Regions from separate parts of the Mesorhizobium sp. P2_F5 genome, predicted to be linked through region 3. Evidence: predicted binding sites of a transcription regulator. Region 3 holds the regulator's gene; each other region holds the start of a gene.
What was found. The regulator PhoB, encoded in region 3, activates phosphate uptake and scavenging genes when phosphate is short. The targets are predictions, from matches to a motif close to TGTCATNNANCTGTCAT.
Positions count from the first base shown of each region.

Region 1: a site for PhoB is predicted at 2,120-2,136, ahead of olsB (l-ornithine N(alpha)-acyltransferase). Genes of this name have one in related genera too.
Region 2: a site for PhoB is predicted at 1,431-1,447, ahead of AC1DYO_RS07505 (BtaA family protein). Genes of this name have one in related genera too.
Region 4: a site for PhoB is predicted at 2,214-2,230, ahead of AC1DYO_RS01940 (DUF1045 domain-containing protein). Genes of this name have one in related genera too.

Region 1 is NZ_JBFUEY010000019.1:142,767-146,976, reverse strand. It holds partial or broken gene AC1DYO_RS23495 (response regulator) at 1-2,024, shown strand, start outside; gene olsB (l-ornithine N(alpha)-acyltransferase) at 2,200-3,075, shown strand; gene AC1DYO_RS23485 (trimeric intracellular cation channel family protein) at 3,177-3,815, opposite strand; gene grpE (nucleotide exchange factor GrpE) at 3,902-4,210, opposite strand, start outside.
Region 2 is NZ_JBFUEY010000004.1:190,106-194,315, forward strand. It holds gene AC1DYO_RS07500 (hydantoinase B/oxoprolinase family protein) at 1-1,352, shown strand, start outside; gene AC1DYO_RS07505 (BtaA family protein) at 1,496-2,743, shown strand; gene AC1DYO_RS07510 (class I SAM-dependent methyltransferase) at 2,740-3,462, shown strand; gene AC1DYO_RS07515 (serine hydrolase domain-containing protein) at 3,519-4,210, opposite strand, start outside.
Region 3 is NZ_JBFUEY010000006.1:17,045-21,254, forward strand. It holds gene pstA (phosphate ABC transporter permease PstA) at 1-262, shown strand, start outside; gene pstB (phosphate ABC transporter ATP-binding protein PstB) at 280-1,104, shown strand; gene phoU (phosphate signaling complex protein PhoU) at 1,146-1,850, shown strand; gene phoB (phosphate regulon transcriptional regulator PhoB) at 1,867-2,556, shown strand; gene AC1DYO_RS10720 (ROK family protein) at 2,587-3,822, opposite strand; gene xylF (D-xylose ABC transporter substrate-binding protein) at 4,092-4,210, shown strand, end outside.
Region 4 is NZ_JBFUEY010000001.1:416,244-420,453, forward strand. It holds gene phnN (phosphonate metabolism protein/1,5-bisphosphokinase (PRPP-forming) PhnN) at 1-195, opposite strand, end outside; gene AC1DYO_RS01935 (alpha-D-ribose 1-methylphosphonate 5-triphosphate diphosphatase) at 192-1,331, opposite strand; gene AC1DYO_RS01940 (DUF1045 domain-containing protein) at 1,364-2,071, opposite strand; gene iolB (5-deoxy-glucuronate isomerase) at 2,314-3,126, opposite strand; gene AC1DYO_RS01950 (DUF3329 domain-containing protein) at 3,132-3,365, opposite strand; gene iolE (myo-inosose-2 dehydratase) at 3,375-4,210, opposite strand, start outside.

The DNA of each region.
Region 1 (4,210 bases), on a different contig from region 3:
GCGCCGATCTTCATCACGATCGGCCTGCTGGTGACAGGCCTCGCCGGCGTCGCCATGCATCTGCGCGGCCGCCGCACCGTACACCGCGCGAACGCCTTGCTCGACGAAACCGCCGCCCGCAGCCGCGCCGAGATCGAGACGTTGGCCGACCGCATGTGGGAGATGCAGGAGAGCGAGGAGCGTTTTCGCGGGCTGATCGATGCGCTCGGCGATCTCGTCGTCCACCGCGACCGCGACGGCCACATCGTCTATGCCAACAAGGTTTTCGCCGGCCTCGTCGAAACCGATCAGCGCGATCTTGCCGGCAGGACGCTGGCTGACCTCGGCATCGATGTCGGTGTCGTTCCCGACGCCGCCTTTTCCGATCACGAATGCCTGAGTTCCACCGACGTCTCCATCCGCACGCCGAACGGTCCGCGCTGGTTTTCGTGGATCGAACTGTCGGTGCGCGACAAGGATAGCGGCGCCGTTTCGCACCGGGCGATTGCCCGCGACATCACCGCCCGCAAGCGCGCCGAATCTTCGCTGATTACCGCGCGCGAGCGCGCCGAATACGCCAGCCAGGCCAAGTCGCGCTTCCTCGCCACCGTCAGCCATGAGATCCGCACGCCGATGAACGGCATCATGGGTATGGCCAAGCTTCTGGCCGACACCAATCTCTCGCCGGAGCAGCGCACCTATGTCGCCGCCGTCTCGACCTCGGCCAGCGCCCTTTTGGCGCTGATCGAGGATTTGCTCGATTATTCCAAGATCGAGGCCGGCCGCTTCGACCCGGAGCCGCAGCCGACATCTTTGCGCGAGGTTGCCGACAACATCATCGAACTGATGGCGGCGAAAGCCTTCGCCAAGAACATCGGCCTCGGCTGTCATGTCGAACCCGACGTGCCGCAGATGATCATGGCGTGCTGGTCTCGGTTGCACGGGTGCGCACCGAGACCAGCGACCGCATCTGCTTCACCGTCGCCGACACCGGCCCTGGCCTGCGCGAAGAGGACATGGAACGCATCTTCGAGGAATTCGAACAGTCCGACGGCACCTCGACCCGCACCCACGGTGGCGCCGGCCTCGGCCTTGCCATATCGAGGCGCCTGGCGACGGCCATGGGCGGCTCCATTTCGGTGTCGAGCCGGCTTGGTGAGGGATCTGAATTCGTCTTCGAGCTCCCGGCCACAGGGGCCACCGAAGCGCCGCAGAACCGGCAGAATATCCTCGCCGGCCGGCGCGCCGTGATCGTGTCGAAGAACGCGGTAGAGGCCAATGCCATAGCCCGCACCATCCGCGCCCATGGCGGCGTTATCGACCTCGCCACAACTGCTCCTCAGGCAGCGCCTTTCGCCGAACATTGCGACGCGCTGTTAATCGACGCCGCCATGGAAGACAGCGACGGCAGGCTGCTCAAACGCCTGCGCCAGAGCGGCTTTGCCGATTGCGAGGCGATCACGCTGATCGCGCCGACCGACCGTGGCATGCTTGGCGAATTCCGCGCCAGCGGCTACGCCACCTTCCTGGCAAGGCCGGTGCGCGGCGAAACGCTGATGCGGGTGCTGTTGACCAGCCATTCTCCAGTTTTGCCCCTGCCCATGAAGCCGGAAAAAAGCGGTGCGTCATCGCTTCGGGCCGCTGGCGGACGCCAGCATGGCCTGTCGGTGTTGATCGCCGAAGACAACGATATCAACGCCATGCTGGCCCGCGCGACGCTACTAAAGGCCGGGCATCGCGTAAAAGTCGTCGGCAACGGCAAGGCGGCCGTCGAGGCGGTCACCGAAGCCGGAATGAAACACCGCTTCGACGTGGTGCTGATGGATTTGCACATGCCGGTGATGGACGGGCTGGATGCGATTGCCGCCATCCGCCGGCACGAGGAAGAAATGGCCGTGCCGCCGGTTCCGATCATGGTTCTGTCGGCCGACAGCCAGGAAAAGACCCGCCACACAGTGCTCGCCCATGGCGCCAGCGGCTTCGTCACCAAGCCGCTCGACCCCGACGCGCTGGTCCATGCTGTCGAGGGTCAGGTGGCCGCCTGAGGCCGTTCTGGCGGCCCCTCCCCATCACGTAAGGTAGCCGGTTGAGGGTTTTCGCCAGCCGACGAAGTATTGCCCGCAGCGCCGTATCACGGTACTGTCACAATCCTGTTGCACCTACACCGTATCCCCGTGCCAAGAGGGATGGCTCGAAGGAGAATCACTCGTGCATACAGTTATGCCGGAATGTGACACTCGGCCCAACGCGGGCGGCGCTTTGCTCGCCGCGCGTAACGCTGATGCTGTTGCAACAGGCGCACCGCTGGGCCGGATCGGCAATCTCGAAGTGCGGCTTGCCCGCAACGAGGCCGAGATCGCTGCCGCGCAGGAAGTGCGCTACCGGGTATTTTATGACGAGCTTGGCGCCAGGAAGGATCTGTTCCAAGCGCAGGACCGGCGCGACGCCGACCGTTTCGACCCCCTTTGCGACCATCTGCTGGTACTGGACACCTCGATCTCCGGTCCCGAGCACCGCCGCATCGTCGGCACTTATCGCCTGCTGCGGCAAGAAATCGCGGCGACCGCAGGCGGCTTCTATTCCGAAGGCGAATTCGAGCTGACCAAGCTCATCGCTCGCCATCCCGGCCAGCGCTTCCTTGAGCTCGGCCGCTCCTGCGTTCTTAAGGAATACCGCTCCAAGCGCACCATCGAAGCGCTGTGGCAAGGCATCTGGGCCTATATCAAACACTATGAAATCGGCGTGATGACCGGCTGCGCCTCGTTCCACGGCACGGTGCCGGCTGCGCATGCCGAGGCGCTCACCTATCTTGCCCATCACTGCCGCACCAACTCGGCCTGGGATGTGCGGGCGGTCTCCGGACGCTATTGCTCGATGGACCTGATGCCGATCGAGGCGGTCAACGCCAAGGCGGCGATCGCGGCGATGCCGCCGCTGGTCAAGGGCTATCTGCGCGTCGGCGCCCGCATCGGCGACGGCTGCGTCATCGACCGCGAATTCTCCACCGTCGATGTGTTCGTGGTGATGCCGGTCAAGGAAATCGGCGCCCGCTACGTCAACTATTATGGCGGGGAAGCACAGCGTTTTGCGGCGTGATAGCGAATAGCGAATAGCGAATAGCGAATAGCGAATAGAAAGTTGCGCGGGCCTTGTCCAGTTCAACCCTATTCGCTACTCCCTATTCGCTATTCGCTTCTTCACGGGATATCCTCCGGCCGCCGCCCCGGGCGGCTCTTGTAGGACGGAAACGTCCAGCCGAATTTGAGCGCGCCGCCGCGCACCAGGAAAGCCGCGACAAAACCGGCGATATCAGAGGCGAGCGGCGGCAGACCGGCAAGATCGCCAAGCGTATAAAGGCCGGCGCCCGCGAGCGCCGCGCTGACGTAGATTTCGGGCCTCAACAGCACCGACGGCTCGCCGGCCAGCAGATCGCGCAGGATGCCGCCGAATGTGGCGGTCAGCACGCCCATAATGACGGAGACGACCGGCGAGCCGGTGATGGCCAGCCCCTTGGCCGCGCCCATCACCGAAAAGGCCGCCAATCCGATGGCGTCGAGCCAGAGCAGCCATTTCCAGCGGGATTCGACGCGGTGGGCGATGAAGAAGACCAGCACAGCAACCACTGCGCAGATCAGCACATAGCCGGAGTTGGCGACCCAGAAGACGGGCAGGTTGAGGATGACGTCGCGAAGCGTGCCGCCGCCGATGCCGGTGACGCTGGCCAGAAACAGGAAGCCGATAATGTCGAGCTGCTTGCGCGAAGCCGCAAGCGCCCCTGTCGCGGCAAAGACGGCGACGCCGGCATAGTCGAGGAGGTCGATGGCGTTTGAGGGCATGAGGCAATAGGGATTAGGAATTAGGGGAAGTATGAATAACACGAAGCCGTGCGATTGATACGGCCCCTACTGCCTATTGCCTTGCCTCACGCATCCTTCTCAGCCTGCTCGTTCACCGGACCCGGCTCGACCGGCGCCTCGCCTGCCGTGATCTTGGGGCCGCCCTTGGCGACGCCGACCATGGCGGGCCGCAGTACGCGCTCGCCGATCGAATAGCCCGGCTGCACGACCTGGACCACGGTGTTGGCGGGCACGTCGGGATTGGGCACTTCGAACATTGCCTGATGGAAATTCGGGTCGAACTTCTCGCCTTCCGGCGTCAGCTTCTTCACCCCGTGCCGCTCGAGCGCGGACAGCATGGCGCGCTCGGTCAGGTCGACACCCTCGATCAGCGC
Region 2 (4,210 bases), on a different contig from region 3:
GCCCAATCTCCCCCCTTGTGGGGGAGATGTCGGCGAAGCCGACAGAGGGGGGCGCTGTCCCGCCAGCCTCTCGTTCTGTCGCGCCCCCCTCTGCCCTGCCGGGCATCTCCCCCACAAGGGGGGAGATTGGCCAATCACCCAAGATCCTGTTCTACGTCGCCTCGCGCGGCCATCATGCCGATATTGGTGGTACGGCCCCTGGCTCGATGACCCCGCTTGCCACAACGGTCGACGAGGAAGGCGTGCTGTTCGACAATTTCCGCGTCGTCGATCGCGGAAAATTCCGCGAGGCGGAACTGCAAACGCTGCTCACCGACCACCCCTACCCCGCCCGCAACCCGCACCAGAACATCGCCGACCTCAAGGCGCAGATCGCCGCCAATGAAAAGGGCGTGGCGGAACTGCGCAAGATGGTCGCCCATTTCGGCCTCGATGTCGTCGAAGCCTATATGGGCCATGTCCAGGACAACGCCGCCGAAAGCGTGCGCCGCGTGCTGGAGCGGCTGCCCGACACGTCCGAATATGAATACCCGACCGACACTGGCCAGGTCATCAAGGTGAAGATCACCGTCGACCGACAAAAGCGCGAGGCGACCGTCGACTTTACCGGCACGTCGCCGGTGATGAAGAACAATTTCAATGCGCCCGAACCCGTCGCCCGCGCGGCTGTGCTCTATGCCTTCCGCGTCATGGTCGAGGACATGATCCCGATGAATGCCGGCTGCCTGCGGCCCATCAACATCATCATCCCCGACGGCTCGATGCTGAAGCCCGCCTACCCCGCCGCCGTCGTCGCCGGCAATGTCGAGACCTCGCAGCATGTCACCAACGCGCTGTTCGGTGCCATGGGCGCGATGGCCAATGCGCAAGGCACGATGAACAACCTGACCTTCGGCAACAAGCAATACCAGTATTACGAGACGATCTGCTCGGGCTCGCCGGCCGGGCAGATGAATTCCGGCCGTGGCTTTGCCGGCACCTCCGGCGTCCACACCCACATGACCAATTCGCGCCTCACCGATCCGGAAGTGCTGGAACTGCGCTTTCCCGTTTTGCTCGAGGATTTTCACATCCGCCTGGGATCCGGCGGCAAAGGCAAATGGAGCGCCGGCGACGGCACCAAACGCACCATCCGTTTCCTCGAAAAGATGGAATGTGCGATCCTATCCTCGCATCGCAACCGTCCGCCACAAGGCCTGGATGGCGGCGGTGATGGCGAGGTCGGTTCGACCAAGATCCGCCGCAACGACGGCAGCGTCGAGATGCTGAAGGCTTGCGACCAGACCGTGCTCGACGCCGGTGACGCCGTCATCCTGACGACACCGACGCCGGGCGGATTTGGTCAAGATTAAAGCACGTCGCCCAAAAATTGTTCATTCGTTTTGGGAAAACGACTTGCATCAAAACAACAACCTGAAGCGTCAACAGCCTGTCACTGGCCTGTCATGACGCTGCGCTACCCGCTTGCGCCAAAGCAAATGGGGAATCATTAGCCATGACGGACGTTTCGGCAGATCTGGTCTTTCGCCGTGGCAAGGAAGTTGGAAAAGCCGTCTACCAGAACCGCCCGCTGTCCAAGGCCGGCCTTTCCGAGCGGCTGTTTGCGCTCCTGTTTTCCGGCCTCGTCTATCCGCAGATCTGGGAAGACCCCGAAGTCGACATGGAGGCCATGCAGCTTGGGCAGGGCCACCGCGTCGTCACCATCGCCTCCGGCGGCTGCAACATCCTCGCTTACCTGACCCGTTCGCCTGAACGCATCGACGCGGTCGATCTCAACGCCGCCCACATCGCCTTGAACCGGATGAAGCTGGAGGCGGTGCGCCACCTACCTTCGCAGGGCGACCTGTTCCGTTTCTTTGGCGCCGCCGACACCAGCCACAATTCGGAAGCCTATGACCGCTTCATCGCGCCGCATCTCGATCCGGTCAGCCGCCACTACTGGGAGCGCCGCAACTGGCGCGGCCGCCGTCGCATCACCGTCTTCGACCGCAATTTCTACCAGACCGGCCTGCTCGGCCTGTTTATCGCCATGGGCCATCGCACCGCCAAATTCTTCGGTGTCGACCCCGCCGGCATCATGGCGTCGAAGAGCATCGGCGACCAGCGCCGCTTCTTCAACGAAGAGCTGGCGCCGGTCTTCGACAAGAAGCTGTTGCGCTGGGCGACATCTCGCAAGGCCTCGCTGTTCGGTCTCGGCATTCCGCCGGCGCAGTACGATTCGCTGATCACCTCGGGCGACGGCTCAATGGCCAGCGTGCTGAAGGCCCGGCTGGAAAAGCTCGCTTGCGATTTTCCTTTGAAGAACAATTACTTCGCCTGGCAGGCTTTTGCTCGCCGCTATCCCAATCCGGGTGAGGCCGCCCTTCCCGCCTATCTCGAAGAACGCAATTACAAGGCGATCCGCAACAATGTCGGTCGCGTTGGCATCCACCATGCCAATCTGATCGAATTCCTGGCCGGCAAGGATGCCGGGACGGTCGACCGCTTCATCCTGCTCGACGCACAGGACTGGATGACGGATGACCAACTCAACGCGCTGTGGTCTGAGATCACCCGCACCGCCTCGGTCGGCGCCCGCGTCATCTTCCGCACCGCCGCCGAACCCAGCCTGCTGCCAGGCCGCGTCTCAACCTCGCTGCTCGACCAGTGGACCTACGAGGACGAAGCTTCGCGAGACTATTCGGCCCGCGACCGCTCGGCAATCTATGGCGGCTTCCACCTCTATCTGAAGCGCGCGGCATGAGCACGAGCGAACTGCCGGCCGACCATGCCGAACTGATGGACGGCGTCTATCGCTGGCAGCGCCACATCTACGACCTGACCCGCAAGTACTACCTGCTCGGCCGCGACCAGATGATAGCGGGGCTGGATGTGCCGGCGAACGGCACAGTGCTCGAACTCGGCTGCGGCACCGGACGCAACATTGCGCTTGCCGCCCGCCGCTACCCGGATGCCCGCTTCTACGGCCTCGACATTTCGGCCGAGATGCTGGAGACGGCCAGCGCTGCCGTCGCCCGCGAGGGCCTCTCCGGCCGCGTCGTGCTGGCGCGCGGCGACGCCACCGATTTCGATGCCAAAACCCTGTTCGGCGTCGAGCGCTTCGACCGCATCTTCGTGTCCTACTCGCTGTCGATGATCCCCGGTTGGGAAAAGACGGTTTCAGCAGCTCTCGCGGCACTCGCACCCGGCGGCTCGCTGCACGTCGTCGATTTCGGCCAGCAGGAAGGCTTGCCTAACTGGTTCCGGACATTGCTGCGCGGCTGGCTCAAAAAATTCCATGTCGCGCCGCGTGAATCGTTGCGCGAAGTCCTGGAATCGGAATCTCGGCGAACCGGCGCAACCTTCCGTTTCCGCACGCTTTATCGTGGCTACGCCTGGCTGGCGGTGATAGGGCCGCGCAACCTCACCTCCCCCTCGATGGGGGAGGTCGCGCCGAAGGCGCGGGTGGGGGTGAAGCGCTAGGCACCCCACCCCGGCGCTGCGCGCCGACCCTCCCCATCAAGGGGAGGGTAAAGGAGCTAATGCAGCGCCTTCACCAGCGCTCCAAGCATCACCTGCGGCCGATAGCCGAGTTTGGCCGGGGTCAGCCCCAGCCGCACCACCACCAACTGCTCCGACGGGATGATGGCGACCGTCTGGCCGTCATGGCCCTCCATCCAGTAGGTATCCTTGGGCAGGCCGGCGGCGACGCCGGCGCCGGGGTTTCCTTCGTCTCCGGGAGCCTCGATCCACAGCTGCCCCTTGCCATAGACTTTCGAGGCGGGCGCCGGCTCGCGCATCCAGTCGACGAAACCGGCCGGCAGGATCTGGTTGCCGTTCCACACCCCGCCTTGCAGCAGGAACTGCCCGAAGCGCGCCCAGTCATGGCCGGTGGCGTAGAGATAGGATGAGCCGACGAAGGTACCCTCTTCGTCGGTTTCGAGCACCGCGCTCTGCATACCGAGCGGCGCGAACAACGCGGTGCGCGGCCACGCCAGCGCCTTGGCTTTGTCGCCGATGGCGTCCTGCCACAGCCGCGACAGCATCACCGCCGTGCCGCTCGAATAGGAGAAGACCTTGCCGACTTCGCCGGTCAGCGGCTTGGATTCGGCGAAGCCCGCCATGTCGGGCTCGAGATAGAGCATGCGCGTTACATCCGCGACGTCGCCATAATCCTCGTTGAATTCCAGCCCGCTCGACATAGCCATCATATCGGCAAGGCTGATGGCGG
Region 3 (4,210 bases):
AACCATCATCGGCCTGGCGCGTGCGCTGGGTGAGACGGCACCGCTGCTCCTAATCGGCATGGTCGCCTTCGTCGCCGACTATCCGAAGACGCCTTTCGATCCGGCGACCGCGCTGCCGGTGCAGATCTACATGTGGGCAAACGAGGCCGAACGCGCTTTTGTCGAGCGCATGTCCGGCGCCATCATCATCCTGCTCGTCTTCCTCATGGCCATGAACATCACCGCGATCGTGCTTCGACGCCGGTTCGAGCGGCGCTGGTAGAAAAAAGGCAATTTGGTATGAACATCATGACCGAACAGTCCCTTGAAAACGCAGTGGGCGACAAGATGAACGCCAAGTCGAACGAAGTCATCAAGATGCGCGGCGACAAGGTCGGCGTCTTCTACGGCGAGAAGCAGGCGCTGTTTGACGTCAATCTCGACGTCCGCCAGAACCAGGTGACGGCGCTGATCGGCCCGTCCGGTTGCGGCAAGTCGACCTTCCTGCGCTGTCTCAACCGCATGAACGACACCATCGATTCGGCGCGGGTGACCGGCAAGATCACGCTGGACGAGGACGACATCTACGACAAGAACATCGACGTCGTCGAACTCCGCGCCCGCGTCGGCATGGTGTTCCAGAAGCCCAATCCGTTCCCGAAGTCGATCTACGAAAATGTCGCCTACGGCCCGCGCATCCACGGGCTGGCCAAGCGCAAGTCCGACATGGACCAGATCGTCGAATCCAGCCTGAAGAAGGCGGCGATCTGGAACGAGGTCAAGGACCGCCTGCAGGAGCCCGGCACCGGTCTGTCCGGCGGCCAGCAGCAGCGCCTGTGCATCGCGCGCGCCATCGCCGTGTCGCCGGAAGTGATCCTGATGGACGAGCCCTGCTCGGCGCTCGATCCGATCGCCACCGCCCGCGTCGAGGAGCTGATCGACGAGCTGCGCCAGAACTACACCATCGTCATCGTCACCCACTCGATGCAGCAGGCGGCGCGCGTGTCGCAGCGCACGGCGATGTTCCATCTCGGCTATCTGGTCGAGGAGGGCGCCACCGACAAGATGTTCACCAACCCCGACGACAAGCGCACCCAGGACTATATTACCGGCCGCTTCGGCTGAGCCGTCCGGCGGTTGAATTTTCAGGCACGAGGACCAAGATCATGGGTGAACATACCGTCGCCTCCTTCGATGAAGAGCTGGGGCAGATCAGCAAGCTGATCCGCGACATGGGCGATCTGGCCGGCTCGATGGTCAACGCCTCGACCAGGGCGTTGCTCAATTCCGACAATGCGCTGGCGCAGCGTGTCGTTTCCGACGACGCCATCATGGACGCGCGCCAGCGTGAGCTGGATGACCGCGCCATCACGCTGATCGCCAAGCGCCAGCCAATGGCCAACGACCTGCGCGCTGTGGTCGGCTCGATCCGCATGGCCGGCGACCTCGAACGCATCGGCGATCTCGCCAAGAACATCGCCAAGCGCGTCGGCACTGTCGGCCTCAGCGTTACGCCGCGCGACCTGTCGCATTCCATCGACGCCATGGCGCAGCTGGTGCTGATCCAGGTGCAAGGCGTTGTCGAGGAATATGCCGCCGCGGATGCCGCAGCCCTGGCGAAACTCAGGAATGAGGACGAGCGCATCGACGTCAAGTACACGTCGGTGTTTCGCGAACTCTTGACCTACATGATGGAGGACCCGCGCAACATCACCGCCTGCACGCATCTCCTGTTCTGCGCCAAGAATCTGGAGCGCATCGGCGATCATGTCACCAACATCGCTGAAAATGCGTACTATGTGCTGACCGGCCAGCAATTGCCCGCCAATCGTCCGAAGCAGGACGAGACGGCGATGGCCACTTCGGCCTGACAAGGGTGAACTGCTGATGATTGCGCCACGCATCATGGTCGTGGAGGATGAGGAGCCACTGGGCGTGCTGCTCCGCTACAACCTCGAATCCGAAGGCTACCAGGTCGAGGTGGTGACGCGCGGCGACGAGGCCGAAATCCGGCTGCAGGAAAACGTCCCCGATCTGCTGGTGCTCGACTGGATGGTGCCGGCGGTGTCCGGCATCGAGCTGTGCCGGCGGCTCAGAATGCGGCCCGAGACCGAACGGCTGCCGATCATCATGCTGACCGCGCGCGGCGAAGAAAGCGACCGCGTGCGTGGCTTGTCCACCGGTGCCGACGACTATCTGGTCAAGCCGTTCTCGACGCCGGAGTTCATGGCGCGCGTGAAAGCGCTGCTGCGCCGCGCCAAGCCGGAAGTGCTCTCCAGCGTGCTCAAGGTCGGCGACATCGTGCTCGACCGTGAATCGCACCGGGTCTACCGCAAGAAGAGCGAGATCCGGCTCGGGCCGACCGAGTTCCGCCTGCTCGAATTCATGATGCGCCATCCAGGTCGGGTCTTCTCGCGCAGCCAACTGCTCGACAATGTCTGGGGCGAGACGATCTATATCGACGAGCGCACGGTCGACGTGCATGTCGGGCGCTTGCGCAAGGCGGTCAACAATGGCCGCATGCCTGACGTGATCCGCACCATCCGCGGTGCAGGCTACGCCATCCGCGAAGATTGACGCGCGGCGCGCCGCGCCGTTGCCGGCCTCTCAGGCGACATGTTTGCTAGATTTCGCCTGAATCCCCGGCGCGAAAATCTCCTGGTCGACGAAGCCGAGCGCGCGCATGGCGCAGCCTTCGCGGATCAGCGGCAGTTCGTTGGGTTCGGTGTCGAAGGAAATCGACTTCGAGTGCTGGCCGCCGGCGGTCTGGGCAATCGCATTGCGCAATGCCGGTTCGATCAGATCGAAGGCGGCGGCGCTGACACCGACCATGGCGACGGGGGCGGGATCGATTAGGGCGAACAGGCTGCCAAGGCCGAAGCCGAGCGCTTCCCCGGCCTTGCGGTAGGCTTCCCGCTCGGGACCTTCGGTTTCGCGAGCGCGTGTGGCAAGCCCCCGCATGTCGGCGTCGCCGACATCGACCGGTTCGGCGTCCTCGCTCATCCCCATGGCATTGCGCCAGATGGCGTAGTTGCCGGCATAGGCCTCGACGCAGCCACGCCGCCCGCAGCGACAGAGCGCGCCGCCGGGACGGTGGATCATGTGGCCGAACTCGCCGCCTGAGGAATGGGTGCCGGTGAACAGTTCGCCTTTCAGCACCAACCCCATGCCGATGCCGTGCGAGAGCAGGATGGCAATGAAATCGTCGCGGTAGCGCTCAGGCTGGCGCCATTGCAGCGCCACCGCCATCATGTTGCAGTCGTTCTCCATGGTGGCCGGAATGCCGAACTCCGCTTCCAGTATGTCGGCGAACGCGATGTCGGTCAGCGGCGTGATCGGCGACCACAGCATGGCGCGCGCCTGCGAATCGGTGATGCCCTGGATGCCCATGGCAATGCGGGCGATGCTTTGGACATCGAGGTCGGGATCCTCGAGCCGCCGCCGCACGATTGCCGTGCATTCGCCGATCAGTTCGTCGCGCGGCATGGTCAGCGTGTCCAGCCGGCGCTGCTCCTCGGCGACCACATGGCCGGCATAGTCGATGACGGTGACGGAAAGGAAATTCAGCGACAGCACCACGGTCATCACCGCGGCTGCTTCCGGATTGAGGCCAAGGCCGACCTGTGGCCGTCCGCGTTTCAGCGCACCGGTCTCGCCGGGCTTGCTCTCGGCCAGGATGCCTTCTTGAATCAGGTCAGAAGAGATCGCCGATATGGTCGAATGGCTAAGGCCGGTGGTTGCCGCAATCTCGGTCCGCGACGGCTGGCCGGCCCGGCGCACGGCCGAAATCACCATCGCACGGTTGCGACGGCGCAGATCGTCGTGGCGGATACCAACCGACATCTTTTTTGTTTCCTCCCGGTCCCCCGCGCCTCATGATAGTGGAGGCGGTCAGGGACGCCACGCAAATATTGGCAGAAGCCGGTCACGCTGTCATTGTTTATTGCGGGTCTCGAAAAAAATCGACGACGCCATCAGAATCCATCAGAATCGATGTTGACAGCGTCTCGCCGTTGGACCAGTATTTTTTCGAGGCTCGAAAAAATAGAGCCTCTGTGTGCCGGCCCTCGGGCCAGTTTTGTCGCGCCGCGCGCGGCGCAGGGAGGATTATCATGAACAGATTTGCAGCCGCCATGCTGGCGGGTGTCGCCATGTCGCTGACGCTGGTGTCGGTCGCGCAGGCGAAGGACAAGGTCATCGGCGTGTCGTGGTCGAACTTCCAGGAAGAGCG
Region 4 (4,210 bases), on a different contig from region 3:
TGCCGCGTCGCTCGGCCTGGTGATGACGCGGCGCACGAACTCCAACCGTGTCTCATCGGCAAACAGCGCCCTGGCGTAGCCGATGACCGTATCCTTGCCGGCGCCGCTCGGGCCGACGACGGCGACGAAGACGCCGTTGCGGACCGGAAAAGCCTCGGCGGTGAGTTCGCGTTCGATCGACGCCGAGACCATCAGGCGACCCGGCGTCCCTGGCGCCAGACGGTGCGCACGACCGGCACATGATCGTCGACGCGCACACGCACCAGATCGGCACGGCGGCCCGGTTCGATGACGCCGCGGTCGCTGAGGCCGATGGCCTCGGCAGGGTTCTTCGACACCATTGCGACGGCCTGCGGCAGGGAAATGCCTTCGACGACGTCGCCGAGGAAGAAGGCCGACTGGATGAGGCTGAACGGAATGTAGTCGGACGACAAGATATCGAGCAGACCATCGCTGGCCAACGTGCGGGCCGAGACGTTGCCCGAGTGCGAGGCGCCGCGAATGACATTGGGAGCGCCCATGAGCACGCCGAGCCCGGCATCCTTGGAGGCTTTGGCGGCTTCCAGCGTTGTCGGGAATTCGGCGACCCGCACGCCTTGCTCAATCGCCTCGTCGACATGGCCTGATGTGGCGTCGTCATGGCTTGCCAGCACGATGCCGCGCTCCTGGCAGGCGGCAGAGATCGCCACCCGGTTGGGTCCCGAATTCCGCGCCGACTCGCTCATTCGCTTTTCGCAGAACAGCTTGAAGTCGCGGTCGGTCAGCTTCAGCTTGCGCTGGTAGTAATAGGCGTAGGTCTCGAGGTTGACGAACTGGCGCTGTCCCGGCGCATGGTCCATCAGCGAGGCCAGCCTGACCCGTTCGTCGCCGTCGAAATTGGCGAAGGCGGCGAGGCAATCCGGCGCCGAGACCTCGCAGCGCAGATGCAGGAAGTGATCGGCCCGCAGGCGATCCTGCTGGACACTGTCCTCGATGGCGTCGGCGAGCTTGCGGATGTCGTCGGAGGTGAGGTCGGCGTCCTCGTCCATGCCGACGCGCAAGGCATCGAGCACGGTGGTGATACCGGCGGTGGCGACCTGCGCGTCATGCGCGAGCACGGCGGCGATCGGGTTCCAGCGCACTTTCGGCCGCGGCGCGTAATGGCCTTCGAGATGGTCGGTGTGCAGCTCGACCAGGCCGGGGATGATGTAGTCGCCGCCCATATCCTCTCCGGTTCGCCCGGTGCCGGCGTCGATGCCGGCGATAAGGCCGTCGCGCAGCAGCAGCGACCCTTCGACGATTTCGTCGGCAAGCACGATGCGGGCATTGGTCAAAACGGTCTCGGCGGTCATTTCAGGCAGTCCTTGGGTTTCAGGCGAAGTGGTCAGGCGGTTTTTCGGGCAGCGCGGCGGCCGAGCGCATGGTGCGAGAGCACCATGAACGGGGCACCCGGTTCGGTTTCGACAAACAGCGTCAGCGCATCCACCAGCACCGGCTGCTGCAGCACCTCGGCGAACAGGCTGTCGATTGCTGCGCGCAGACGTTGGCTTTCCTGTGGCCCGGCCCGGCCGGACAGGGTCATGTGGAAGCGAAAGGTCTCGAAGACATAGGGGTAGCCCCACTGGCAGAGATTGCGGAACTCGGCCGGCTTCAGCGAATCCGGGCTGCGGCGTTCGATTTCCGCTTCGGTGAGCGGCGCGCGAAAACGGTCGAAGCCCAGCACGACGTCATCGGCGAAACGGTTGAGCGACGGCAGCGGGCCTTCCGGCACCAAAGCGAAGAAACCATCGATCTGGCTGACGACAAGGCGCGGGATGGTAACGGTCGGGGTTGCCTCGGCAAAGGCGTCCAAAGCCGCGCGCAATGAGGCTTCAGTCTCGTTGGCGGCCAGCCGGAAGGGCGCCTTCAGCGTCGCATGAAAACCGTAGCGCCGGGCCGATGCGGTATGGAAGGCGACTTCCGCCGCTGACAGGTCCGCCACCGCTTCGACCGGCCTTGTGGCGGCGCCGAAGGGGTTGCGTCCCAGCCAGTTGGCGGCGAGGCGCGCCAGTGGCTCGTCCTGCCTCGGGGTGAAATAGATGGCGTAGCGCATAAGAAATCCTCCTTAAAGCGCGCGGCGCCTGAAGCGATGGGTGCGACGCGCTTTAAGTCTTCAATTTGCTGCATGTCGTCATCCCAAAACCGCTGCGCACTTTTGGGCGACATGCACTAGCCCGCTGCCATAGGTGATTTCCATGACGGATTGACGAAGCTTTGAAGGGTTTTCGATGGCAAATCGACCAGACAAGTCCTTAGCCGACGATTTTTTCCAGCTGGACCAATAGCTTGCGCTGTTCAGGCCTTCATCAGCCATTCGTGCTCGGGCGCATTGTGGAATTTCCACGTCCGCTTCGGCCCGGCCATGACATTGAGATAATAGAGATCGTAGCCATGGCAGGCGGCGCAGGGGTGGTAGCCCTTGGGCACCAGCACGACATCGCCATCCTCGATCGCGATCGCCTCGTCGAGATCGCGATGTCCGCTTTTGTCGGCGTCGGTGTAAACGCGCTGGAAGGCAAAGCCCTGCGGCGGGTTGAGGCGGTGATAGTAGGTTTCCTCAAGATAGGATTCGGCCGGCAGATTGTCCTGGTCGTGCTTGTGCGGCGGGTAGCTCGATGTGTGGCCGCCGGGCGTAATGACCTCGACCACCAGCAGCGAGTCCGCCGGCTTGCCTTCGGGCAATATGTTGGTGACGTAGCGTGTGTTGGTGCCTTTGCCACGAATTTCCTGACCGAGATCGTTGGGCGCGATGACGCGAACCGGCAAGCCGCCGCCCAGGCCCGGCGCCGAACAGACGGCGAGTTCGAGATCGGTGTGCGCAGTCACCGACCAGTCCGACCCCTCGGGGATATAGACCGACCAGGGCTTGCCCTCGAAGGGCGACATGCGCTCGCCGAGCAGGCCGAGTTCCTGGCCGCCGGCTTCCGCTTTGCCCTTGCCGGTGACGAACACCAGGCAGACCTCGCGGTCGTCCGTCTTTCCCGAAGCGTTTTCGCCCGGCTTCAGCCGGTGCAGGTCGAAGCCGACATAGGTCCAGCCTGCGCTTTGCGGCGTGACATGAGCGACACGGCCATGGCCCTTGTCGGCTTTGACGAGCAGTTTCGACATTGCGGTCATTCCTTCGGTTCGGCGCCAGCCTTCGGTTCATCGGGCGTTGCCGCCTTCTCGTCCACCGGCTTGTAGAGGTAAAAAAACTGCCAGACGGCGTAGGCGGCAAAGCCGAGCGCGATGACGCCCCAGAACGGTGTGCCGGAGGCAAATTCTATTCCGGCCCAGATCACGCAGACGGCGACGACGGCGACGCGCCGCCACAGCGGGCGGAAGAACGGGTGCTCGTAATCCTTCATCGGATCGCCTCAGGCATTGGGAAAGCCCTGCGTTTCCACCGTGTAGCCCGCAGCCGTCATCACCCGCATCAGTTCCTTGTGGCCGACCTGCGCCATCTTGAGCGGCGGGTTCTTCTTCGGGTCCTGCTCGGCCTCGACGACGAACCAGCCTTCGTAGCCATGGTCGGCGAAGCGCTGCACGATGGCGCTGAAATCCAGCGAGCCATTGCCCGGTACGGTGAAGGCGCCGAGCGCAACGGCATCGAGGAAGGACTGCTTCGTGCGGTCAAGCCCGTCGATGACGCTCATGCGCACATCCTTCACATGGACATGGCTGATGCGCTTGTGGTGGTTGTCGATGGCGCGCAGCACATCGCCGCTGGCAAAGGCGAGATGCCCGGCATCGAGCAGCAGCGGAATGCCGTCGCCGGAATGGCGCATGAAGGCATCGAGCTCCGGCTCGGTCTCGACCACTGCCGCCATGTGGTGGTGATAGGACAGCGGCATGCCTTGTTCGGCGCACCATTCGCCGAATTCGGTCAGCCGCCTACCATAGGCCTTCATCTCGTCACCGGTGAGCTTCGGCTTGGTGGCGAGCGGCTTGGAGCGGTCGCCCTGGATCGAGCGGCCGACCTCGCCATAGACGATGCAAGGCGCGTCGACCGCCTTGAACAGGTCGATCATCGGCTGGATGCGATCCTTGTTCTTGCCCATGTCCTCATCGACCAGCGTGCCGGAAAACCAGCCGCCGCACAGCGTCACGTCGGCCCTCTTCAGGATCGGCAGCATGACATTGGGGTCGTTGGGAAAGCGGCGGCCCATCTCCATGCCGGTGAAGCCGGCCGAGCGCGACTGGCGCAGGCATT